Regions from separate parts of the Paraglaciecola sp. T6c genome, predicted to be linked through region 1. Evidence: predicted binding sites of a transcription regulator. Region 1 holds the regulator's gene; each other region holds the start of a gene.
The links. The regulator LexA, encoded in region 1, represses DNA repair genes until DNA is damaged. The targets are predictions, from matches to a motif close to TACTGTATNNNNATACAGTA.

Region 1 (4,293 bases):
AATTAATTGGATCACCGAAATTTAAAAATCCGTTTCCGTAGTTTTTCAGCTTACGTACCGCGGAGAACACCTGAAAAAAAGATTCTTTCTTTTTGTCTGTTCCTTTGAGCTCTTTCAAATAGCTTGAAACTTCCATAACGTGCTCGTAGCCAATGTACACAGGTACAATACTGACGGGGCGGTTAATGCCTTTAATCAGTCCCTGAAGGGTCATGGCTAACATACCTGTTTTAGGCGGTAGTAAGCGACCTGTTCGACTTCGGCCTCCTTCAGGATAATACTTCACGGAATAGCCTTTGTTGAAAAGTAGCTCTAAATACTCTCTGAATACCGCGGTATACAGCTTGTTGCCGGCGAAGCTGCGACGTAAGAAGAATGCGCCACATTTTCGTAAAATTCCGCCAATCGGCCAAAAATTGAGATTGATACCCGCAGCAATATGCGGTGTAACTAAGCCTTCGTGATAGATGACATAAGTTAAAAGGAGGTAGTCCATGTGGCTTCTATGGCACGGCACGTAGATAATTTCGTGGCCATTTTGCGCTAACGCCCTGACTTTATCGGCATGTTTTACTTCAATGCCGTTGTATACTTTGTTCCATATTTTTGTGAGTAAGCGGTCGCCAATTCTTACTAACCCTTCGCGATAATCTGCGGCAATTTCATCGACATATTTCTTCGCTTTGGCTTGTATCTGGTGATTTGACTGCTTCTTGCTGCGCGCTTCGTCGCTAACTGCTTGGCGAACAGAGTCTGCGCCCAATACTGCGTTATATAATTCCTGTCGTTCGAGTAACATTGGGCCTATGAGATTTTGGCGGCGACGATGAAAGTGCGTGCCCGCTAAGCGGATAAGCTTGTGGCCTATTTCTTCATCACTGCCTTTTAAATCTGCCATGGTGCGAGAGGATACAGCCTTGCTGTAACAAACGAAGTTATCTCTACCTAAAAACAGCACAATAAAAAACTTACGTAACCAGTTTGGAGATACCTGATTAGCGATAATATCTGACCAGCCGGATAGCTTTCGGCCGGGTGCTCTGCCCCAAAAAATGGAAACGGGGACGATTTGCAAGTCTAACTCTGGGTGCTCTCTGTGGAGCTGGAACAGACGAGTAACATCATCTGCAATTTTGGTGATCTTCACTTTTCGAGTAAGCAAAGAACGTGGTTGTTGTAAAAACAAACATGCGGGTAATTCCTTACCACCGATTTGCACCGGCTCGGAGGGCTTAGGCAAGCCTAGGGAATTGGTAGACATTTTTAAAGCAAATTGATCAGTGACCGAGTGTGTGCGCAATAGATAAATAATGGGTTTGGTGTTATCGATCCCAAGTTCGGTCGCTATATCTGTAGGAATGCTATTAACTTTAACCAGCCATTTTAGCGGAACAGATATCATTGTCAGCAGCAGTTTATGCAGCCATGCCATAAGAGTGGTACCTAGATAATGAAAGACCTGTATAGGATACCACGTTATTCGGCTTTTCCACCCCGCGTAATCAGTTTACAGGTCAGAGGTCTTATAGAAAATTACCTTTAATAAACAACAAAGAAGAAAAATTTGAGATTTAGCAACGACTGTATATACTCACAGTTAAACTGTATGAAACAACAGGCTGTGTATGCGTCCACTAACTCCCAGACAAGAAGAAGTCTTGCAACTGATTAAAACCACCATGCTAGAAACAGGCATGCCGCCAACACGTGCAGAAATAGCACGGCACCTTGGTTTTAAATCGGCAAATGCGGCTGAAGAACACCTCAAGGCTCTGGCTCGTAAAGGAGCAATTGAGATCTTGCCCGGCACGTCAAGAGGTATCAGGCTCACTGAGCCTTTAGAAGATCAATTAGAAGACCAAGGTTTGCCGCTTATTGGTCGTGTTGCCGCCGGTGAGCCCATTTTGGCTCAAGAGCATGTTGAAATGCATTACAAAGTTGACCCAAGTTTATTTAAACCCAGCGCTGATTTTTTACTTAGAGTTAGCGGCATGAGTATGAAAGACATTGGTATTTTGGATGGTGATTTACTGGCCGTGCATAAAACAACGGATGTGCATAATGGTCAGGTGGTAGTTGCGCGAGTAGATGAAGATGTAACCGTTAAACGGCTTGAGCGAAAAGGTCGACAAGTCGTACTACATGCTGAAAACGAGGATTTCCAACCTATTAAAGTCGATCTAGCGACGCAGCCTTTTAATATCGAAGGTATCGCTGTGGGTGTTATTCGTAATGCTGACTGGATGTAGTTGAACATTTTTCAGGCAGTTTGCTGTTACATTATTGATCATTTTCGAGCTTCGCAATGGAGTTCGAAAATATTATTTTATTCCATGAAAACATCCCATCTTACCTACCTCATATTGCCTTTTCGCATATCATTTAATCTATGTGTTTGTTACTGAGTTGTTAACGTAACACACTGATAGGCTGATTAAAATTTGGTCAATTGAATATAAAATATACAAAAAAACTGGACTACTCCCCCTATTTTGAGTAATGCTTGTTACACGATTAACAAGTCAGTAACAAAACTTGTCGCGTGCTGAACCTTACAATAATAAATTAGAACGTAGAGTTTGATGGTTATCACCACTATTTTACGCGTTTGACAAGCAGGGGGTCGAGTGAAGAAAATTTCGTTGAGTGTTATGGCAATGTTAGGTGCATTTAATTGCAGCACCGCTTTTGCAGATTCAGTGTCCGACTTAGATCAGTACCAATTAAACATGCGCAAAGGTGTGACTGATATCAGCGCCGAGGTATATGACCTACATATGTTGATGTTCATCATATGTGTGGTTATCGCTGTTGGTGTGTTTGGCGCTATGTTCTACTCCATTTTATTTCATCGTAAATCTCGTGGGGCTAAGCCTGCAAACTTCCACGAGAGTGTTAAAGTTGAAATCGCTTGGACCGTCATCCCTTTTATTATCCTCATTGTAATGGCTATCCCTGCAGCCAAAACGTTGATCGCTATGGAGGATGCCAGTGAACCGGAAGTGACGGTGTTGGTAACAGGGTCACAATGGAAGTGGCACTACAAGTACATGGATAACGACGTCGAATTTTATTCTCGCATGGCAACTCAAGCCGATGAAATCACAGGTAAATTAGACAAGGGTGTTAATTACCTCTTAGAAGTAGACCAACCTTTGGTGATCCCTACCGATAAACGTGTGCGTTTTCTTATTACCTCAGACGATGTTATTCATTCTTGGTGGGTACCAGACTTCGCAATCAAGCAAGACGCTAATCCAGGTTTTATTAATGATGCTTGGGCTAAGGTCAATGAACCGGGTATTTACCGTGGGCAGTGTGCTGAATTATGCGGAAAGGATCACGGGTTCATGCCGGTTGTGGTTATCGCAAAAGAGCCCGCCGAATATGATAAGTGGATAGGCGAGCGTCAAGCCATCCAAGAACAGGCAAAAGCTGAAGAGCAAAGATTACTAGCAATGAACATGAGCAAAGAAGAGCTCATGAGCAATGGTCAAAAAATTTACAATTCTGCATGTGCAGCCTGTCATATGCCTAATGGTGAAGGGTTGCCAGGGGTATTCCCAGCATTAAAAGGGAGTGACATTGCGCTGAACGATATGGCTGCGCATATTGATATCGTGCTTAACGGTAAATCAGGTACCGCAATGGCCGCCTTCGCTAAACAGTTAACAATGTCAGAACTTGCCGCAGTGATTACCTATGAGCGAAATGCGTGGGGTAACGATACGGGTGATCTAGTTCAGGCGAAAGACATTAACGCTGCATTAAACGGGCAGTAGGGAGACGATCATGAGCACAGTAACCGACACGATCCATCACGAAAACGATCATCACGAGCATCATGCGCCCCCTTCAGGTATTAAGCGCTGGTTGTACACGACAAACCACAAAGACATAGGCACGCTGTACCTTTGGTTCGCATTTATCATGTTCTTAACCGGCGGCGCGATGGCGATGGTCATTCGGGCGGAATTGTTTCAGCCGGGCCTGCAGATAGTTGAGCCTAACTTTTTCAATCAAATGACCACAGTTCATGGCTTGATCATGGTGTTTGGTGCTGTTATGCCTGCTTTTACAGGGCTAGCTAACTGGTTAGTGCCTATGATGATTGGCGCGCCAGACATGGCTTTGCCTCGCATGAACAACTGGAGCTTCTGGATCTTACCCTTTGCGTTCTTGATTTTACTGTCTTCGTTATTTATGGAAGGTGGCGGTCCTGCATTTGGCTGGACGTTCTACGCTCCTCTATCAACTACGTACAGTGGTGACAGTACTGCTCTGTTTGTTTTC
Region 2 (4,293 bases), 120 kb from region 1:
TAGATACGCATCTAGAGGGAGCCATTGATCAACAAGAACTAGACAATATTCGCACCCTCGTTTTAGAAGAATATTCGATAAGAACGTCAAACATCAAAGAACTAACGCTTGCAAACCCTATCTCAAAGTTAAGTAAATTCAAAGGTGAATTAGGATTTGCAAAAAAGGATTTCAGATCACTTAAGGAGTCTTTAGACGTAGATATTTTGGTTGTTTTGGAACTTCATAGGCACGGTGCTTATAGAAGCTTTAGCAGTTATGTGCCTAACGGAGATCCACAAGGTTATATAGCTGGGTTGCTTTATGCTGTTGATCTTAATTCTAATGCATACATCCAATATTTAGAGTTAGATGAAAAAGTTCAGCCAGAAGGTGAATGGGATGAGCCAACAACATTTCCGAGCGTCACTACTTCCTATTACCAAGCAGTAGAAAATATAAAAAGTAGAATTCGCAACGCTATCTAATTGGCGAGTATTAATACCTTAATGCGCTTCTTATTTTTATCAGTCTTCTTTCTCATTGTTGGGTGTAATAGTACGCCCAATAGAGATGACTATGCTAAACACATTAATACGATGGGTAAGGCATTTCATGGTGAAAATACACTAGCCTTTAGCTTTGCTCAAAACGAAGGAATTGATTTAAGAGGCATACACAACCGCGATGATTCAACCAGTTCATCTCCAATACTTTATCAAGGCGGTGCTGGATTAGTAGGAATGTTTGCCCAAATTGGCGCTCATGCTGCCTTTATTAATTCATCTCGCAACGCTAAGTTAGCCGAAGAGCAAGAGCGAGCCGACAATAAAATTTCACCTCTGATTAATTTGATAAATGGTGTTTCTATTTTTAGTTTGCTTGATAGAACTGATTCTTTGTTTGTCAAAAATAACGACATCGATAACGAGACTCTTAGATTGAAACCCATTTTTTTCTCAAATGAGAAAATGAATCAAGTTATTTTAAAACTTATTGCTTGGTTGCCAGACGAAAAAGGACGTACAAAAAATCTTCGTTATCAAAATATGATCCAGGTTTTCAGCCCAATTCTTTCAGAAGATGAGCACGCTTTATTCGTAGACGAAAATAATGATGACGTTAAACAAATGATGGCAAGGCAGTTAAACACCGCAATCCATATCCTTCAGAGTGACTTAACTGGGCGTTACACCGGTCTGAATGAGCCACAAAACACTTTTACTATATTGAGAAACGACAGCTCTAAAGTTGTACGAGGAAGCGTTGTAGATAATAAGTGTGGCTTTCAAGTGGTTCAAGATTTACATTCATGGTATATCGCATTCCCAACAAAAACACCAGTTCAACAAGATACCCCCTCCTCGCCTGAGCAGTGCTAAAGTAAAAAGATACGCTCTTACCTCGAGGCGGCCAACAACGCTGAAAACTCATGCTCATTCACTGGCATGATAGACAATCGATAGCCTTTTTTGATTAAGCCGATTTCGTTTATCTCGGGCATGCTTTTTATTTTTTTAAGCGACAAAATAGCGGGAAATTTCTCGACAAACCTCACATCGACCATCACCCATCTGGGATTGTCAGGGCTTGATTTAGGGTCATAGTAATGGCTTTCAGGGTCAAACTGTGTGTGATCTGGGTAGGCTTCTTTGACGACTTCTGCAAGCCCCGCGATGCCAACGTCTTTACAGCTAGAATGATAAATAAAGACCTTATCGCCCTGCTTTACTTGGTCACGCAAAAAATTACGCGCTTGGTAATTGCGGATACCATCCCAGTGCTCCGTCTGCTCAGGTTTTGCAGCTAAGTCATCGATGCTAAAGGCATCAGGTTCTGTTTTAAATAACCAATATTGCATTTGGGTTCTCATCTCTTAAAAAGACAACTTATCAATCAAAAAGTAATTATGCCAACAATAAACCTGCGTGGAATCAATCAGATCCATAGTTTGACAAAAGTGCCCTGCACCTAAAACTTGCTAATCATGTTATGTTTTATATACTGTATGAATATACAGTAAAAATATACAACCCATGGTGATGTATGAACTCAACAATCAATCAGCTCAAAAACAAGCGTCTAGTTTGGCGAGCCAGCCAAGCAAGTGGTGCTCATAAGGTTTTGCCCAGCGGTTTTGATGCTCTCGATGCTCACCTAGAAGGTGGTTTGCCTGAGCAAGGTGTAGTTGATATTAGTAGCCCAACTGGCATTGGTGAATTGCGCTTACTCTTGCCTAGCTTCGTATTGCGCCAACAAAACAGCGACAAACTTTTAGTCTTTATTGGTGCACCCGCTCGGTTGAATGCACCCATGCTGGCGAAAATGGGCTTTGAGTTATCGCGTATTCTGATTATTGAACCCAAGAATGCAAAGGATGCTTTATGGTCAACTGAGCAATGCTTAAAAAGTGGCTGCTGTGATGGAGTATTGTTGTGGCATCATGGCCTAGAAGTACACCAAGCAAAGCGACTACAATTCGCGGCAGAGGCAGGCGGGGCATTAAATATTGTGCTACGCCAGCAACAAAAACAGGTATTTTCATTGCCGGTGGCTTTAGCAATGCAGTTATCCTCATCTTCTCAGGGTATCGAGGTAACCATTTTAAAACGCAAAGGCGGTTGTCATAGCCAGCCCTTCACCGTCAATATGAGCAAGATGTGGCCATCATTAACGCGACCTATACCAGCAAATAATGTTCTTCCTCTCACTGGCTTACATAGCCTTACCGGCTAATTAGCCACCATGCAACCTCTATGGCTCTACCTACATTTCCCAAATTTGCAGCTCGACTCTTATCACGTGCATGAGGGTGCCGAGAGCAAAGGATACATTGACGACACAGGCAATCATAAGAGTATATCGTCGATCCCTATTGTAATACTCGATACAGCTCATGGTATCGTGCAGCTTAATAAATGCGCCAGGCAAGCAGGCATTCAACCCTTCATGAGCTTAGGCACAGCTGCGGCTTTACATGGTGGCTTGCAGGTTATGCCGTTTAACCCGGAAATCGAAAAACAGCAGCTGAGTATAATTGCGCAACGCTTATACATGGTTGTTTCAGATATTTGCTTTTTCAGTGAGCAAGGGTTGTTACTTCGAGTGCACAATATGCTGCGTTTGTATTCGAGTTTAAACGAACTGTGGAGCATGATTAAAAGCCAGCTTGTACCATTGAACGTAAGTTTCTCATACGCCACAGGCCATTCACCTTTAGCGGCCAAATTACTCGCCGTCAAAGGATGGAACCAAATCACGGATGAACCCGCGGCCATACAGCACGCCTTAAAAAAAGTCGATTTAAGCCTTACTGAACTTTCTTCAAAGGATGTAACTAAGCTTAACAGCATTGGCGTAAAAACTGTTGAGCAACTTCTCATCATTCCGTTTAGTGATTTACACAAACGCTTCGATACTCAAATGATTACTTACTTAGGGCAGCTAAGAGGCGATTTCAAACATCCGGTAATTTTTTTTCATCCCCAAGCAAACTTCAAGCAATACATTGAACTGCTGTATGAAATAGAGCGCACCGATTTACTTCTCAAACCCATACAAAAATTGCTTTCAAACTTAGAGAATTTTTTGCTGCTAAGAGACGAGTTAACCCAAGAGCTGCGCATAATTTTATATCAGCGAGATAAAAGCAAAATCGAATTTACGGTAAGGGCGCAGCAAGGAGAATATCGTGCCAAAGACTGGTTGGGGTTGCTCGCATTAAAACTCGAAAATGTGCTGCTGAATGCTCCAATTATCGCACTGCAACTTTCCACGGGTAAAACTTTTGTTCGTCATCCTGATAAACAAGATTTGTTCCTTGGGAAACAAGGGGTTGTATCCCGCTTACAACTTATATCAGCATTACAAGCTAAGCTTGGCGATGATGTACTTTTTAGCCCGCAAACCATTAACGACTATCGACCTGAGCGAGCATCCCAATATTGTTCCGTATTAACAGTGAATGAGCGAAACCCAATTTACCGCTCTCCGCTAAGACCAAGTTTTTTGTTAGCTGAACCTAGTTTGCTTACTCAACACGTTTCAATCGTGCATGGACCTGAACGCATTAGCACAGGTTGGTGGGACCAACAACCTGTGCTACGAGATTACTTCATTGCGGTGAGTAAAGAGGGGCAATGGTTTTGGGTGTTCAAAACACCAGAAAACACGTGGTTCTTGCAAGGCATTTTTAGTTAATTATGGCATTCAGAAAGGATCAATATGCTGAGTTATTTTGTCAGAGTAATTTCAGTTTTTTACAAGCCGCATCGCATCCAAGTGAACTCATTAACCAAGCAGAATTTCTAGGTT
Region 3 (4,293 bases), 210 kb from region 1:
GCATACTGCCCGTTGGTAAAACGGCGTTAAAATGCCTTGGCGAATGGTTGAAAGTGCGCGGTGTTTTAGCTGACGGTGATGAGCCGGCATTGTTTTTAAGTAAACACAGAAGGCGTATCAGTCATAGGCAAATTGCGAAACGGATGCAGTTGTGGGCCAAGCAGCAGCATTTAGATCAAGATATCAACCCACACAAATTACGCCATTCATTCGCCACCCACATTTTAGAATCAAGCGGTGATTTACGCGGAGTGCAAGAACTACTCGGCCATGCGAATTTATCCACTACGCAAGTGTATACTCATCTGAACTTTCAGCATTTGGCTAGCGTATACGATACAGCGCACCCCAGAGCCAAGCGTCGAAAATAGCATTTCGGCGGATCATTAATGCAAGAAAAGAGGACAGAATCGACAACATGATTTATTACCGTAATATCGGCCAAATTAAGGCCATGACGTTCGATCTCGATGACACCCTTTACGACAATTACCCTTACATCATCCGCGCTGAACACGCCTTGATTGAGTTTTTGGGTAGCTTTGCAGATGACCCATCCCACAGCCATCCAGCCTATTGGCGTGACCATAGACGCGCCACATTAAAACAAAAGCCTGAGCTTCACAGTGACATGGGCATGTTGCGCCGAGAAGTGCTTACCAGCGGCATTCAAGCATTCGGTCACAGCGGCCATGCGCTTAAGAGCGCGGTGGATGAAGCCTTCGACTTTTTCTATTTTGAACGCAGCAATTTTCAAGTGAGTAGTGAAGTCACTGATATTTTGAGCAAGCTAGGGGAGCGCTGGCCGTTAGTCGCTATCACCAATGGCAATGTAAACTTAGAGCAAATCGGTATCGCGGATTACTTTCAAAAGAGCTTTCATGCTAGTTTAGCGTTTCCCATGAAGCCCAACAGCGCTATGTTCGATGCAGCTAAGAAGCTGTTAAACCTGCCCGGTGAATCCATATTGCATGTGGGGGATAACCTAGAAAAGGACGTTTTAGGTGCCAAGAAAGCCGGATTCATGTGTGCCTGGTATGCAGATAATCGCCCGATGTCACTTAATAGCGAAGACGTTACCGTGTTACCGGATATTCAACTGCAACATTTAAGCGAGCTGTGCGATATAAACTAAGCTGTGCCATTTAAACTAAGCTCTGCGTCAACACAATACTCGCTCGATAACGGCAACGCCTCATCAGGCGAGTTGCCGATTAATCTTTTAGCTAAATTAATCTTCTAAAACGTTCTGGCGCATAGTTTGACAGGGGTTTTGGCAACTTGGCTTGCCCACAATTTTAGCTGGCACACCCGCAACCGTAACGTGTGATGGCACATCCGCTAATACCACACTACCAGCGCCGACCTTAGCACCTGGGCCAATTTCAATATTACCTAATATTTTGGCACCCGCGCCTATCATCACCCCATGGCGCACTTTAGGATGCCTGTCGCCAACTTCATTCCCTGTACCGCCAAGGGTCACAGATTGCATAATCGATACGTTATCTTCAATCACCGCCGTTTCACCGACAACGATACCCGTGGCATGATCAAACATCACGCCTTGGCCTATATATGCCGCAGGATGAATATCCACTGACAACACTTCAGAGCTGCGGCTTTGAATAAACAACGCCAATTCATGGCGGCCCATTAACCACAACATATGCGCAAAACGATGCACCTGAATGGCATGAAACCCTTTAAAGTAAAGCAGCACGGTTAAATACGATTTCACCGCAGGGTCGCGCTCAAAGGTTGCTTCAATATCAAACACAGTCGCCTCTACTAACAAGGGCTGGTCGCGATAAGCTTGGTCAAGCATGGTGCGTAAAGCCTTAGCCGACATCACTTTGTCGGATAACTTATTGGACAAAATAAAGCTCAGCGCACCTGCAAAGTCATCTTGCTTTAAAATGCATTCATCTACATAAGTGGCAAGCAAGGGTTCTTTTTCAGTCATCACCTGTGCTTCATTACGAAGCGTTTGCCAAAAATTATTGTCCACGAGTATCCACCTTATGTCTGCATCAGTCGGCAGTGTAATCAGTTGTTATTTTAAAGCCTAATAATGACTAAGAACAAATTCATTAATTGTATAAAAACACAGTATAACTGTTATAATGCGTTCATAATTCTACAGCATTTTTTCCCCCATGGATGTATCTCGACTCTTAGAACAACTCAATGATAAACAACGTGATGCAGTAGCCTCGCCTGCTGCTGACATGCTTATTCTGGCCGGCGCTGGCAGCGGTAAGACCCGAGTGTTGGTGCATCGCATTGCTTGGTTAATGGAAGTAGAAGGCATTGCCCCTTGGGGTATTCTCGCCGTTACTTTTACCAACAAGGCCGCTCGCGAAATGCGCGGGCGTATCGAAGAGTTGCAAGGCAGTGCACTAAGCAATATGTGGATAGGCACCTTTCACGGTATCGCTCACAGACTATTGCGCACCCATTACGCTGAAGCTAAGTTACCCGAAAACTTCCAAATACTCGATTCAGACGACCAATATCGCCTAGTGCGCCGTGTCATCAAGAGTATGAACCTAGATGAAAAGCAATGGGCGCCGAAACACGTTCAGTGGTACATCAATGGCAATAAAGACGAAGGCTTAAGACCTGAGCACATAGATACTCACGGTGACTATAATCAGAAAAAGTTATGTGAAATTTATCAGGTTTACCAGCAAACCTGCGAACGGGCTGGCCTGGTAGATTTCGCCGAGTTATTACTACGCGCCCATCAACTATGGGTAGAAAATCCTGAGCTACTTAAACATTATCAAACCCGCTTTCGCGCAGTGCTTGTGGACGAGTTTCAAGACACTAACAACATCCAATACGCTTGGCTGCGCCTATTAGCCGCACCTACCAACAATATGATTATTGTTGGCGATGACGACCAATCAATTTACGGTTGGCGCGGGGCAAATGTGCAGAATATTCAACACTTCTTGCGTGATTACCCTCAAGCAAAAACCATACGCTTAGAGCAGAACTATCGCTCCACGGGCAATATATTAAAAGCGGCCAATGCCGTCATCGATAATAACCAAGGCCGTTTAGGCAAAGAGTTATGGACCGACGGTGTAGACGGCGAACCTATTTCTTTGTATGCCGGTTTTAACGAGTTAGATGAAGCACGCTTTGCGGTATCGCGCATAAAAGACTGGCAGACCCAAGGTTATGCCCTCAGCGATTGCGCTATTTTGTATCGCAACAACGCCCAATCACGCGTACTTGAAGAAGCGTTATTGCAAGAGTCTGTGGCCTATCGCATATACGGTGGCTTGCGATTTTTCGAGCGTCAGGAAATCCGTGATGCTTTAGGTTATCTGCGTATTATCAACCAACAAATTGACGATGCCGCATTTGAGCGCGTCGTGAATACCCCTACGCGTGGCATTGGTGATAAAACCTTGTCCCAGGTGCGTGAGCAAGCCAAAGAGCATGACTTGTCTATGTGGCAAGCAAGCTTACAGCTACTGCGTGAAAAACGCTTGTCAGGCCGTGCGGCCAATGCGCTACAAGCCTTTGTGGATTTAGTCTTAAAACTGCAAAAAGACACCACGGATTTACCCTTAGAGCAACACGCTGATCACGTCATCAAAAATTCTGGTTTGTACGCCATGTACAAAGCAGAGAAAGGCGAAAAAGCCCAAGCACGTATCGAAAACTTAGAAGAGCTCGTTACCGCGTGTAAGCAATTTGCGCCCCCTGAAGAAGCTGAAAACATGAGCCCCATGTCAGCGTTTCTTGCCCATGCTTCGCTTGAAGCTGGTGACGCCCAGGCCGATAAGCATCAAGACGCCGTGCAGATGATGACCATACACACAGCCAAAGGGCTAGAATTCCCTATGGTATTGTTAGTGGGTGTGGAAGAGGGCATGTTCCCCAGCCAAATGAGCAATGACGAACCCGGCAAAATAGAGGAAGAGCGCCGCCTTTGCTACGTGGGCATGACTCGCGCAATGCAAAAACTCTATCTCACCTACGCTGAAAGTCGTCGTGTTTATGGCCAAGACAAATACCATACGCCATCTCGCTTTATCAAAGAAATACCCACAGAATTTATTGAAGAAGTTCGCCTTCGCACCAAAGCGACAGTGTCACGTCCGATGCAGAGTCGCTTTCAGTCTTCTGCAAGTCATACCGCGTTTGACTCTACGGGCTTTAAACTCGGGGAGCGAGTGACTCATCGTAAATTCGGGGAAGGCACTGTACTTAACTACGAAGGCAGTGGCGAGCACGCCAGAGTGCAGGTGAATTTTGATAATGTTGGCAGTA

Region 2: a site for LexA is predicted at 1,982-2,001, ahead of imuA (translesion DNA synthesis-associated protein ImuA). Genes of this name have one in related genera too.
Region 3: a site for LexA is predicted at 2,096-2,115, ahead of uvrD (DNA helicase II). Genes of this name have one in related genera too.

What each region holds. Positions count from the first base shown of each region.
Region 1 is NC_008228.1:5,108,229-5,112,521, reverse strand. It holds gene plsB (glycerol-3-phosphate 1-O-acyltransferase PlsB) at 1-1,432, opposite strand, end outside; gene lexA (transcriptional repressor LexA) at 1,626-2,249, shown strand; gene coxB (cytochrome c oxidase subunit II) at 2,652-3,782, shown strand; gene ctaD (cytochrome c oxidase subunit I) at 3,793-4,293, shown strand, end outside.
Region 2 is NC_008228.1:45,037-49,329, reverse strand. It holds gene PATL_RS00225 (hypothetical protein) at 1-467, shown strand, start outside; gene PATL_RS00220 (hypothetical protein) at 468-1,361, shown strand; gene PATL_RS00215 (EVE domain-containing protein) at 1,379-1,840, opposite strand; gene imuA (translesion DNA synthesis-associated protein ImuA) at 2,026-2,715, shown strand; gene PATL_RS00205 (Y-family DNA polymerase) at 2,725-4,179, shown strand; partial or broken gene PATL_RS00200 (error-prone DNA polymerase) at 4,182-4,293, shown strand, end outside.
Region 3 is NC_008228.1:4,900,653-4,904,945, forward strand. It holds gene PATL_RS20900 (tyrosine recombinase XerC) at 1-371, shown strand, start outside; gene PATL_RS20905 (HAD-IA family hydrolase) at 419-1,135, shown strand; gene cysE (serine O-acetyltransferase) at 1,232-2,011, opposite strand; gene uvrD (DNA helicase II) at 2,160-4,293, shown strand, end outside.